DNA from 2 places in the Desulfonatronospira thiodismutans ASO3-1 genome. Region 2 is predicted to be linked to the other one. Evidence: predicted binding sites of a transcription regulator. Region 2 holds the regulator's gene; the other holds the start of a gene.
The links. Region 2 encodes sigma-54, which starts transcription at its own class of promoters, with help from an activator protein. Its sites were predicted from a motif close to CTGGCACGGNNNNTGCTT; they were not measured.

Region 1: a site for sigma-54 is predicted at 4,037-4,054, ahead of DTHIO_RS06885 (OmpA/MotB family protein). Genes of this name have one in related genera too.

Annotation. Positions count from the first base shown of each region.
Region 1 covers NZ_ACJN02000002.1:147,805-154,344, forward strand. The annotation lists gene DTHIO_RS06865 (hydrogenase iron-sulfur subunit) at 1-567, shown strand, start outside; gene qmoC (quinone-interacting membrane-bound oxidoreductase complex subunit QmoC) at 578-1,720, shown strand; gene DTHIO_RS06875 (FAD-dependent oxidoreductase) at 2,103-3,200, shown strand; gene DTHIO_RS06880 (4Fe-4S dicluster domain-containing protein) at 3,203-3,700, shown strand; gene DTHIO_RS06885 (OmpA/MotB family protein) at 4,152-4,823, shown strand; gene DTHIO_RS06890 (motility protein A) at 4,902-5,726, shown strand; tRNA gene DTHIO_RS06895 (tRNA-Arg) at 5,800-5,876, shown strand; gene DTHIO_RS19640 (sensor histidine kinase) at 5,906-6,540, opposite strand, start outside.
Region 2 covers NZ_ACJN02000003.1:504,078-510,617, reverse strand. The annotation lists gene DTHIO_RS14295 (PTS sugar transporter subunit IIB) at 83-547, opposite strand; gene DTHIO_RS14290 (PTS sugar transporter subunit IIA) at 552-977, opposite strand; gene rapZ (RNase adapter RapZ) at 2,089-3,021, opposite strand; gene DTHIO_RS14280 (PTS sugar transporter subunit IIA) at 2,997-3,446, opposite strand; gene hpf (ribosome hibernation-promoting factor, HPF/YfiA family) at 3,474-4,025, opposite strand; gene rpoN (RNA polymerase factor sigma-54) at 4,061-5,503, opposite strand; gene lptB (LPS export ABC transporter ATP-binding protein) at 5,519-6,241, opposite strand; gene DTHIO_RS14260 (LptA/OstA family protein) at 6,238-6,540, opposite strand, start outside.

The sequences.
Region 1 (6,540 bases), on a different contig from region 2:
AAGGGAACTCCGGAGCCCAACACCACCAGGTGCCGCCGCTGCGGAACCTGCATGGGAGCATGCCCGGAGCGCGTCATCTCCTTTGACAACTACAGCGTTTCCATGCTCAATGAGGCCATCGGTGCAATTCAGGTCCCGGAGGACGAAGAGGAAGGCGGCTACCGCATCCTTTGCCTGGTCTGCGAAAACGACGCTTACCCGGCCCTGGATATGGCGGCCATGCGCAAAAACAAGTGGTCGGCATCCATTCGCTTCATAGGCATCCGCTGCCTGGGCTCGGTGAACACCCAGTGGATCGCTGAATCCATGAGTAAGGGCATTGACGGGGTACTGCTGCTTGGCTGCAAGTACGGCGACGACTACCAGTGCCACTTCATCAAGGGAAGCGAACTCTGCAATATGCGCATGGACAACATAGGTGAAACCCTGGAAAGACTGCAGGTTGAATCCGAAAGGGTTCAGCAGAAGCAGATATCCATAGATGAATATGACAAGATCCCCAAGATAATCGATGATTTCATCGAAGAGATCGAGGGATACGGACCAAATCCATACAAGGGTTTCTAGGAGGTTATAGATGTCTACAAGAATCGACCCTGATGTACAGTTTATCCGGGAAATGCAGGCTGCCGGAGGCGAATCCCTGAAGAAATGCTATCAGTGCGCCACCTGCAGCGTGATATGCCCCCTGTCGCCGGAAGAAACCCCGTTTCCCCGCAAGGAAATGGTCTGGGCCCAGTGGGGCATGAAAGACAAGCTGGTCAATGATATCGACATCTGGCTGTGCCACAACTGCGGCGAGTGTTCCGACTACTGCCCCCGCGGGGCAAAGCCGGGTGACCTGCTGGCGGCTCTGCGCAATACAGCCTACAAATCCCTGGCCAGGCCGGCCATCCTGGGCGAGTGGATGAGTTCAGCCAAGTATCTGCCGGTACTCTTTGCCATTCCGGCTATACTTTTTCTCATTGTCTGGGCCATTACCACCGGACTGACCATCCCGGACGGAGAAATCGTATTCAGCAAGGTGTTCCCCACACTTCAGGCCATTGACCCCATTTTCATCCTGACGGTCATTTTCGTGGTCTTCACCTTTATCTATTCGGTGGGGAGGATGCTGTCGTCGTTCAAGGAAGCGGGGTACGTGCCCCAGGAAGGCTCGCCCTCGCTGTTAAGGTCCCTTTATGACGTAATCAAGGAACAGATCCTGACCCACGTCAAGTTCAAGGACTGCGAAACCAACCAGGAGCGCTACACCGGCCACCTGCTGGTATTCTACGGATTTGTAGGGCTTTTCCTGGTAACCGCGTTTGTAGCCACAGCTTACTGGATGAACATATTCGGCATTGTCGATTTCGCCACACCCATGGCCATGTGGAACCCGGTGAAGATTTTCGCCAATATTGCCGGAATTGCGCTCATTGTGGGGCTTGTTTACATGACCCGCATGCGCCTGAACATTGACCCCAAAAAGACCGTCAATTCCTTTTATGACTGGTACCTTCTGGGGGTAATCTGGGCAGTGGTCATCACCGGCTTCCTGGCCCAGATCTTCAGACTGGCTGATGCAGCTGCTCTGGCCTACATAGTCTATTATCTGCACCTGGTAACTGTCTTCATGCTCTTTGCATACCTGCCCTGGTCCAAGCTGGCCCACCTGGTATACAGGACAGTGGCCCTGGCCTATGCCAGACAGATAGGACGCAAGGGGCTTTCTGAATAGTCAGAATAACAAACAGAACTTATAAAAGCTCCTTCCCGCGGGAAGGAGCTTTTTTTTTAAAAAAAATCCTCCCATAATTTATTTGCCGCGAGATCAAATCCGCGTTATAGGTGTTTTAAATTGAAAGGAAGGAGCTAAGCTTTTCCCGCGGCTCTGCGTTGAAAAAGAAGGCCCCTTGCGGGGCAAAAGAGACTGCCCACGGAACACCCGGAAAAGCACGGAATAAATTCTCATTTCTTCTTTCCGTGTCCTTCCGTGTGTTCCGTGGGCAAAACCTCTTGGCTTCCTTTGAAGCTGAACAGCTACATGCGGACAAACTTAATCTTTCGCAGTACTGCTGATCCATAATCCTCAATCCAAAACCCAAAACGGAAACAGTGCCATGGATTTTACATTTCTTTGTTCAGGAAAGCCTGAGCCTAACGGCCGCAAGGTGGCTATAATCGGATCCGGGCCTTCGGGATTGTCCGCAACCGGCTACCTGGCCTGTGCCGGGTATAAAGTGGAAGTGTACGACAAGCTGCCCAAACCCGGAGGGCTTATGGTCTTCGGCATACCCGGACACCGGATTCAGCCGGAAAATATAGCCCGCGGCGCAGAGAAGCTGGAAAAGGAGTTTGGAGTCGAGTTCAAGCTGCGCACCAAGATCTGCGGATCAGAACCTATGCACGAAGAAACCGGGGATGATATGGCCTACACCTACAAGAGCCTGGGAGGCCGGGTGGAGGACAATGACGCTGTTCTTATCTGCACCGGCACATGGAAGTCCAGGCGTATGGAAATTCCTGGTCACGAGCTGCCTGGAGTCTACTCCGGGCTGGAGTTTCTGTTTCCGGTACGGGCCGCCAGCTACGAGATCACCAACATGGATGTGCCCGAAATAAAAGGCAAAAAAGTCGTGGTCATTGGAGCAGGATTTACTGCCGTGGATGTCGTCCATGCCGCTCTTACCGAGGGAGCTTCCCAGGTAAACCTGGTTTACCGCAGAAGCCGGGAGGAGGCCCCCTGCGGCAGCATGGAATTCAACATGCTGGAGAAACAGGGCGCTGCGTGCATGGAACATGCAGCTCCCCTGGAAATTGTGGGCACCGACAGGGTCGAGGGGGTCAGGTTTGCGCCCTGCGTCATGTCTGAACCAGACGAAGCAGGAAAGTGCCGCCTGACGGTCCAGAAGGAAGACAGCTTTATCATGGATGCGGACATAGTGGTTACGGCAGTTGGTGAAATGGGAACCCCTCCCTTTGCTCACGACCTGGGCCTGGACAACGTACGCAAGGGCGAGGTCAAATGGCTGCAGATGACCAGCCTGGATTCGGTTTTTGTAGCCGGAGATGTGCTTATGGGTCCCAGCAAGATCGGCAAGGCGGTATACAGCGGGCTCAAGGCAGCCAAGTCTCTTGATGAATGGATCACCCTCAAGGACCAGGGACGCCTTGATGAATTTCAGGATGAAGTCATACGCAGGGAGGATTTGCGCTAACCATGCAGACACTATATCTGGACTACAGCAAGTGCATTGGATGCGGGACATGCGAGTCGGTATGCAAGTTCGTACACACCTATCCCAGGATAATCATGACCAGGACAACCGACGGCTGGTGGGTACCCCTTTACTGCCAGCACTGTGAAAATCCTAAATGTATGAAGGCCTGTACCAAAAAAGCCATTTACCGTGATCCCGACACCGGGGCCATCCTTTTAAACCAGGAACTCTGCGCCGAGTGCCCGACGAAAAACTGCCTCATGGCCTGCCCCTACGTGGCCATGGTCTGCACCGGTGCTCAGAAGACCCCTATAACCAAGTGCAATCTCTGCCTGGACCGCGGAGGTCTGGGACCGGCCTGCGCTCCCATGTGCCCCTGTGATGCTTTGATGCTGGTTGATCATAAGGACCTGGACAAGGTTAAGACCCCGGAAGCGCAGAAAGCCTACGAACTTGTGCGCCAGCATATAATATGCCCGGAATGCCCCACCACTTGATTAAGATGCCGGCATATCGTTGCATCATCCAGCCATAGGCCAGGGGACTCTCCCCCTGGCCGGTACTTGACCTCGCCTTTGATTTCGCTTCCGATCCCGATACCTATTCCGACCTCGATTAAAAAAGACAATGCCCCCGTACAACCATCCCTGGGTAACCATTCAGGGGCATCAACGGTGGTAGCTACTGGCACCAGGCCTTGGGGACTGTCCACGCTAAGTAATATATGTGCAGGTTCACAAAAATTAGCGTTTGTAATTTTTTAATTTTGTAGGAAAAGGTGTCGCGGGGACTGTCCCCAGGACGATTGCGGCATCCCCTGAATGGTTACATCCCTGGTCCGCATTTTGCTTGTTAATGACTGCCCGGCAAAAATTTGCCGCCCGGATCCGGCACGGCCAGGATATATCATACAGATACAGGTAGTTATGCAAAATACGGGGAAAATTCATGCATCAAAATAATGACGCCCATATCTCTCTTTTCAGCCTGCCCGGTGCAGAGGAAAACCAGGCCGGCAAAAGTTCCTGGGCTGTGCCCTGGTCGGATCTTATGCTGGTCATGTTCATACTCTTCCTGGTTCTTTTTGTCTTTCATACCCGGGAGACACTGGTCCGGGTGCCGGTAAACCAGGACGGTCACTGGAACCAGGCAGTGCAGAATCAAAGCAGCAGCCTGCAGCTGCAGGGCCTTTACACCCAGGCCAGGGAAAAGCTGAGTACGCCCGGAGCTCCGGTAAGCGTCAAAATGACCGAGCAGGGCAGCGTACTCATTTCCCTGTTCGGGGAGGTTTTTTTCAGCCCCGGCAGTGCAGACCTGAACCCTGAGTCTAATAAATATCTGCAGCAGATCGCCGAGATTGTTTCCCTGGCCCAGGGACAGGTCAAGGTGGCGGGTTTTACCGACAGCAGGGAAAACAGTGTACAGGGGGACCGCAGTATCTTTGAAATCTCGGCCATGCGCGCTGCTCGTATCGGGGAAGAACTTACCCGGTCCAGGGGACTCAGGCAGGAAAACCTGGTCATCCAGGGACACGGCACTCCGCGTCCCCAGGTACCTGAAAACTCACCCGTGGGCAGCGAAATGAACCGGCGGGTGGAAATAAGAATCGTGGACTCGTAAGAAGTCAGAGGTCAGAAGTCAGATGCCACAGAGGCATCTCGTAAACAAGCATATATTTTTTCGACCCGGGAGTATGTCATGATAAACAAAACCATAACCGCAGGCCTGATTTGCTTTACGCTCTTTGTGTCAGCCTTTTTCCTGGCCGGAGAGGCCTCAATATATTTCAACGCCACTGCCTTTCTGGTGGTCACTTCCGGCACCCTGGGCGCTGGACTTTTAAGCTCCGGACCAGGAAGGGTGAAAAAGGCCCTGGGATTCGCATCCAGGGCTTACACCGAAGAACAGGGGCGGGAAAAAAGACTCCTGGACGCCCTTATGAGCCTGGGGCATCTGCACCGCAGGCACGGTATCATCAGCCCGGAAAGCATCAGGGAGATAAACCCTGTAGCTGCCCACGGGCTGGAGCTTATAAAGGACGGCTACAGCGAGACCGAGATCCGGGAGATCATGGGATCTGATGCCCAGGCCCACTGCCGTTTCCGGCAGGAACTGGAAAAGGTATTTCGCAACATGGCGGCCTACGCCCCCTCATTCGGGGTGGCCGGCAGTGTAATCGGGCTGGTGGGACTGCTCATGGGTATAGAGGAAACAAGCCTTATCCTGAAAAATGTGCCGGTCACCCTGGTCTCCACCCTTTATGGCATAGTTCTGGCCAATTTTCTGCTGCTGCCCGTAGCTGAAAAAATGCGCCAGGAAAAGGAAAAGGAAATCAGGGAACGGGAAATGGTTTTATGCGCTATGATCAACATGAGCAGGGGCGCTGACTTTTTGAAGATGCAGCGCATGCTCAACGCCATGGCCTCGGAACCGGAACTGCGGGTGGAGGACAGCGGTGCCTTCAGGCGCATCAATGCCGCCATAAAAAATCAGGGCGTCAAGGCCCGGGCGGAGGGTCAGTAACCCGGCTGTGAAGTAAAGACCCTGAAATTCATCTCTTTACTTTTGGCGTCCTGCTGATTAATATGCACTTTGTGCGCCTGTAGCTCAGTAGGATAGAGCAGGAGCCTTCTAAGCTCTTGGCCGGGGGTTCGAATCCTCCCAGGCGCGCCACTTACCCCTTCCCCCCTTCTTCAGGTCTATCAATACGGTATCGGCAGAGTCACAAAGAGGTGGGTGCCTTCTTCTTCCGAGGTGGTGAAGGTAATATCTCCGCCGTGCGCCCTGGCGATGAGCAGGGCACTGTAGGTGCCAAGGCCCGTGCCGTACTGCTTGCCATGGGTGACGTAGCGGTCAAAGAACCTGTCCCTGATGTTTGCGGGAACAGCCCCCTGGTTGTGGATATCCACCAGGCATGAATCCTTGCTGCGTTTAATGACAACCTGCACGCTTTCTCCAGTGGGAGAGGCCTCCAGGGCATTGTGCAGGAGATTGGCGAACAGGGATTCCAGAAGAATCCTCTCCCCTTTTGTCTCCACGCTGTCACTTCTGGTCATGGCCGCTCCGTTGAGATAGTATTCCAGCTTTACGCCCTTGTTTTCCGCCGAGGGCAAGAGCTCTTCATGCAGTGAACAGAAAACTTCAGCCAGGTTGACCCGTTCCTCCTTGAGGGTATAAGTGCCCTGTTCTATCCTGAGCAGGGACATGGTGTTGTTGAGCATGCGCAGGAGTTTTATCCCGCTCTGGTAGATGGTGACCACGAAATTGCGCTGCTTTTCGCTCAGGTCCTCTTTGAGCAGGTGCCGGCCCAGGCCGGCGATGCCAATGAGGGGAGACT
Region 2 (6,540 bases):
AAGAGCAAAACGAAACAGGGAAAAGACGGCAAAAAAAAACCCCCCAGCAGGACAGTGTTTAAAATACTCATTTCTTCCAGGGCTACCATGAATCCACCTGAACGCTTTTGTGGGGCACGCACCTGAAATCCAGCTTTACCCCCTGCCTGTAAAAGTATTCCAGGCAAAGGCTGTCGTCCTGGCTCAGGGCGATGTGGGCGCAGACCTGTTTTCTGCCCGGGCTGTAATGAATATTGCCAATGTTGATCCAGTCGAAGTTCAGGCCCTGATCAAAGGCCTGCCTGGCGTCCGGACAATTGTCGAAGAGTATAAAAACCGAGGAAAGTCTGTCCTTTAAAGTTGTATGCAGGACGCGGGGGCTTTCCTGGATGGATGCAAAAGTTATGTCGATGTGGCTGGGTACGGCAAGCCCCATGATTTCCTGACGCACCGGGTCTGCAGCGAGTTCATCATTGACCACAAGAATGGTGCTTGAACCCGCATAGGGCAGCCAGGTCTCGATGACCTGACCGTGTATCAGGCGATTGTCTATGCGTACCCAGAACATTGTCTTACTCGCCCTTTTTTCCGGAGCCGGCCACCTGCCTTTTGAGCACGTCCCCGGCCACGAGGATTCCCTGTTTGCCGGCAGATTTGATTTCCTGGGCCAGGTCTCCAAGTTCCTGGGTCCTGCCGGAGAGCGCCTTTAAAAGCATGGGGAGGTTCACCCCGGTAATAACCTCTATATGCCCGTGACTTAAAAGGGACAGGCTGATATTGGTAGGGGTTCCCCCGAACATGTCCGTAAGGATTACTACACCGCTGCCTGTGTCTATTTCTTTAACCTTCTGCTTCAACTGGTCAATGATATCCTGCATGGGCCTGGAAACATCCACTCCTATGGCGCAGCAGTTGCCGCTTTCTCCCACCATGGTCTGCGCCGCATGCAGAAGACCGGACCCGAAATCGCCGTGAGTGACTAATATAATTCCTATCATGATGCTCTGGTCACAGGTTTAATTTGAAAATGGGATGTTTCAAAGTTGGTTGTCAACCATCCCCGATTTCTCCTTACTGCTTGAAAAATGGAGCAGATAAGGAAGGGATTTTATACAACCACCCCCGACCCCTCCTTGTCAAGGAGGGGAGCTAAACCGTGGCTTGGACTTGCTTGGGTGGTGGAAGTTTAATCACGATCCAGACGAAGTATTTATACAGATGCATGCGACAGAGTGTTGCCACGCCTCGATCTGCTCCCCTCCTTGGTTAAGGAGGGGTTGGGGGTGGTTCGATAATCAACTCCCTTCCTTACCCGGCCCCTCCTTAACCAAGGAGGGGAGCTGCACCGTGCCCTGGATTCACGCAGGTGCAAGGTACTTTATATTTTCTGTGAAAAAGTTTTTCAGTACTCTTTGTTTGTATCTGGAATTCCTGATAGTTGAATGCCTGCGACAGAGTACGACAGTGCCTCGATCTGCTCCCCTGTAACCATTCTTACTGCTTGAAAAATGGAGCAGTTAAGGAAGGGATTTTATACAACCACCCCCGACCCCTCCTTGTCAAGGAGGGGAGCTAAACCGTGGCTTGGACTTGCTTGGGTGGTGGAAGTTTAATCACGATCCAGACGAAGTATTTATACAGATGCATGCGACAGAGTGTTGCCACGCCTCGATCTGCTCCCCTCCTTAGTTAAGGAGGGGTCGGGGGTGGTTCGATAATCAACTCCCTTCCTTACGAAGTATTTATACAGATGCATGCGACAGAGTGTTGCCACGCCTCGATCTGCTCCCCTCCTTAGTTAAGGAGGGGTCGGGGGTGGTTCGATAATCAACTCCCTTCCTTACGAAGTATTTATACAGATGCATGCGACAGAGTGTTGCCACGCCTCGATCTGCTCCCCTCCTTGGTTAAGGAGGGGTTGGGGGTGGTTCGATAATCAACTCCCTTCCTTACGAATTATTTATACAGATGCATGCGACAGAGTGTTGCCACGCCTCGATCTGCTCCCCTCCTTAGTTAAGGAGGGGTCGGGGGTGGTTGATTGTAAGCTGTCAACACCCACGGCCCTCCTGGCCGGGGAGGGGATTTGCTATCTACTGCTGCAAGCAATCAACCCAGTTGAAAATGTCGGTGTTCCAGTGACACTAAGTAGCCGTTTTTTTTCAGAAAATCCGCCACGTTTTCGGCTACAGCCACGGAGCGATGTCTGCCCCCGGTACACCCGAAAGCCATGGTCAGCCTGTAGCGGCCCTCCTTTTGAAACAGGGGCAGGATAAAGCCAAGGAAGTCCTTGTATTTTTCCAGATAGGAAGACCCCGGAGGCTTGCCCAGCACATAATCCGCAATAGCCGTATCTCTGCCTGACAGGCTTTTGAGTTCTGGTTCAAAAAAAGGGTTGGGCAGAAAACGCAGGTCCTGGACCATGTCGGCCTCGGAAGGCATGCCGTATTTGAATCCAAAGGAAATTATATGCACCCGTATACCGGCAAGAACCTGGTCCAGGCATTCCCATTTTTCCTTGAGTGCCCGGCGCAGGTCGTGGATGCTGAAATCCGATGTGTCCACCACCAGGTGAGCATCGCTGCGCAGTGGTTCCAGGATCTGTTTTTCCTTTTCCAGGGCCTGTTCCAGGCCGATTCCTTCTCCTTCCATGGGGTGCGGGCGTCTGGTTTCAGCGTACCTGCGCACCAGCACTCCAGAGCTGGCTTCAAGGTAGATTATCTGCAGGCAGATTCTGTTCTGGGACATCCTGTCCCTCACCCTGGACCATTCCCTGGCGAAGTCGCTCTGGCGCAGGTCCATACCCAGGGCCAGCCCCCGGAAGTTTTTGGGGTTTTCTCTGGAGAAAAGCTCCATTATCGTAGGGGCCAAGGTCACTGGAAGCCCGTCCACGCAAAAAAAACCCAGGTCTTCAAAGACGTTCAGGGCGGTGCTTTTTCCAGCCCCGGACAGGCCGGTGACAATAATTACCGGGTAGCAGCCCGCATGTTCTTTTTCTCTGCCTGGTACGTCCCGGATTAAACCCTGTTTATGAGTTTCCATAGTTCTTCCCTGGACTGGGCATTTATAAAGCAATCCTTGAAGTCAGGGTCCTGCAGCAGCCTGGAGATAAAAGCCAGGATTTTTAAATGCTTGCCAGCGCTTTTTTCCGGAGCCAGGACCAGGAAAAAAATGTGTACCGGCTTGTGATCCAGGGCGGAGAAATCCACACCTTCCCGGCTCAGACCGGCGCTGATAAGGATGTTATCCAGGCCGGCGATCTTGCCGTGAGGTATGGCCACGCCGTCGCCTATGCCGGTGGTGCCCAGGTTCTCCCTGCTCACGAGCACATTGTTGACTTCATTGCGGTCCAGGAAGTCGTGTTTTTCCACCAGGGGGGCGGCCAGTTCATCCAGGACTTCCGTCTTGTTTCTGGAGACCAGGCCGGCGACAATCTGGTCCGGGCTTAAAAAATCAGCAAGATGCATTGTATCTCTCTGTTATGCCAGACCTGTCTATACGCCTGGGTCAATAAAGCCGAAGTCCCCGTCCTTGCGGCGATAAACCACGTTTACCCTTTCGGTTTCAGCGTTTAAAAAGACCAAAAATTCGTATCCCAGGTTTTCCAGCTGCATGGCGGCCTCGTCCAGGGGCATGGGTTTGGGCTCGTACTGATCCGTGGCCACTATGCGGGGCTCCCGGCTCTGTCCCTCCTCTGCCGGGGAAAAACTGACCACATCCATGCGCACCTGCTGTTTTTCTCGTGTTTTTTTCTTTTTGTCCTTGATCTTATCTCTTTGTTTCTTGAGCTGGGCTTCAAGCTTGTCCAGGCTAAGGTCCACGGTGGAGTACATGTCTTCTGTTTCTTCGTTGGCAGAGATATGCAGATCTTTACCAGTGAGGATGCATTCAGCTATGTGCCTGAATTTTTCTACCTCCATATTTACCTGCAGAGAAACGTCGTCATTGTCAGTTATATATTTGGACAATTTTTCAAAACGATCCTGGGCGTAATTTTTCAGGTGATCAGAGGGTTCAAAACTTTTGAAATTGAATTTGATGTGCATGCTAGCCTCCTTGGATTTGTATATGGCTTTTGGAGTCAGAAGAATTTTTTCCTCTTTGAGGAAGAGGGAATGTCCAGAGCCATGCGGTACTTGGCCACAGTACGCCTGGCGATATTTACATCCAGGTTTTCTTTCAAAATGGCAGCTATGGCTTCATCGCTCAGTGGTTTTTTGGGGTCTTCCTCGCGAACCATCTTCTTGATGGCTGCCTTTACACTCTCGGAACCCACGTGGCCGCCTCCGTCCATGCTCAAGGCGCTGTTGAAGAAAAACTTGAGTTCAAAAATGCCGTAGGGAGTAGACACGTACTTGCTGGTGGTGATCCTGCTCACCGTTGACTCGTGCATCTCAATGTCCTCGGCCACTTCCTTGAGTATAAGAGGCTTTAACCGGCTTACTCCGTGCTCGAAGAACTCCTTTTGAAATTTGAGTATGCTCTGCATAACCTTGTACAGAGTGCGCTGCCTCTGGTGCAGGCTTTTCATGAGCCACACCGCTGAACGCGTTTTTTCCTGGATGTATTCGTTCTCCTGCTTGTTTTTCTTGTCTTTGACCAGCTGGTTTTCACCAGTATAAAAGGAACTGAGCTGCAGGTTGGGCAACCCGTCTTCATTCAAAAGGATGATAAAATCGTCTTCGTATTTGTAAACATAAATATCCGGGCTGATGTAAACAACATCCTCGCTGCCGTAGCTGGAGCCGGGGAAAGGGTCCAGGCTTCTTATGACCTCAATGTATTCCTGCATGTACTCCCGGCTGACCTTGAATTTTTTCAGAAGCGGGGCAATGCGGTTTTTTTCAATGTCTTCCAGGTGCTCCTTTACCAGTGAAGTGAGCACAGGATCGTCCTCGTTTAAGGCTTCAAGCTGTACCAGAAGACATTCCTGGATGTTTCTGGAACCTATGCCAATGGGGTCGAAATGCTGTATACGTTTTAAAACTCTTTTCACCTGCTCCTGTTCTGCGCCGGTGGATTCGGATATTTCCCGGGAAGTGGCCTGGAGATAGCCGCGGGAATCCAGATTGCCGATGATCTCTTCGCCGACAACCATATCTTCTTCGGAAAAATCCTGCAGCTGCAACTGCCAGAAGAGATGTCCTTCCAGTGAGGGCTTGGAAGAGTGTCTGGCCTCGAAACTTTGCATCTCTTCCGGGGTCTCCCTTTCATGGTGCACCGACTGCTTGGAACTGCTGGAAAATTCGCCCAGATAGTTTTCCCAGTCCGCATTTTTGATCATGGACTGTTCTTCGCTGTTGAGGCTTGTTTTGCGGTTGGCTTCTTCGTGTACATCCCGGGCCGTCTGCTCATCCTCCTGGTACTGGACCTCCTCCAGGATGGGGTTTTCCATGAGTTCCTGCTGCACCACCTCCAACAGCTCCACCCTGGAAAGCTGCAACAGCTTGATGGCCTGCTGCAGCTGCGGAGTCATCACCAGTTGCTGTGATAATTTGAGCTGTTGTCTGAGTTCCAGGGACATATTTATATAACCTGCTTACAATTGAAACGATTCTCCCAGGTATACCTGTCTGGCCCGGGCGTCCTGGGCTATTTCCCCTGGTGTGCCGTTCAGTATAACCTGGCCTTCAAATACGAGGGATGCCCTGTCGCAGATTTTCAGGGTTTCGCGCACGTTGTGATCTGAAATGAGCACACCTATGTTTTTTTCCTTTAGCTTAAGCACAATTTTCTGGATATCATCCACTGCAATGGGATCAATGCCTGCAAAGGGTTCGTCCAGAAGAATGAATTCAGGGTCCTTTATCAGGGACCTGGCTATTTCCAGACGCCGCCTTTCCCCTCCGGAAAGAAAGGAGGCCTTCTGATGAGCAAGCTTAGATATTCCCAGTTCGTGCATCAAAGACTCGGCCTTTTCCCGGCGGAGCTTTCTGTCCCTGCAGGTGTACTCCAGGATAAGCATCAAGTTGTCATAGACGCTCAGTTTTTTAAAAATGGAGCTTTCCTGCGGCAGATAACTCATCCCCAACTCTGCCCTTTTGGGCAGCGAAAGTCCAGTTATATCTTGACCGGCCAGTGCCACCCGGCCTTTGGTGGGGGGGATGATGCCCACCAGCATATAGAAGGTCGTGGTCTTGCCGGCGCCGTTGGGACCAAGAAGCCCCACTATTTCTCCCCGGTTTATGTCCAGGGATATTCCTTTGACCACGGGTTTTTTGCCATACTGCTTGTAAACGTCAAGGGCCTGCAGGGTGCTCACTGTCCGTCCCCGTCTGAATCGTCTGAATGAAAGATTACCCGGACCCTTCTTTCCTCGCTGCCGTATACCCGGGATGTATTGTCTTTGAGGTTGAGAACGATTTTTTCCCCTTCAACACTGTTTTTGCCTTCAATAAGCCTGGGGTCCTGCTCCAGTTCTACAATCTCTGTGTCGGGATAATATGTCAGAAGTCCGCTGCGGCCCTCCCTGCCTTCTCCCTGGATCCGCACCTGTCCCCGGGCGACGATTTTCTCTATGTCATCATCTTCTCCGGCTTCAGGTGCGGTCTCATCCATGTC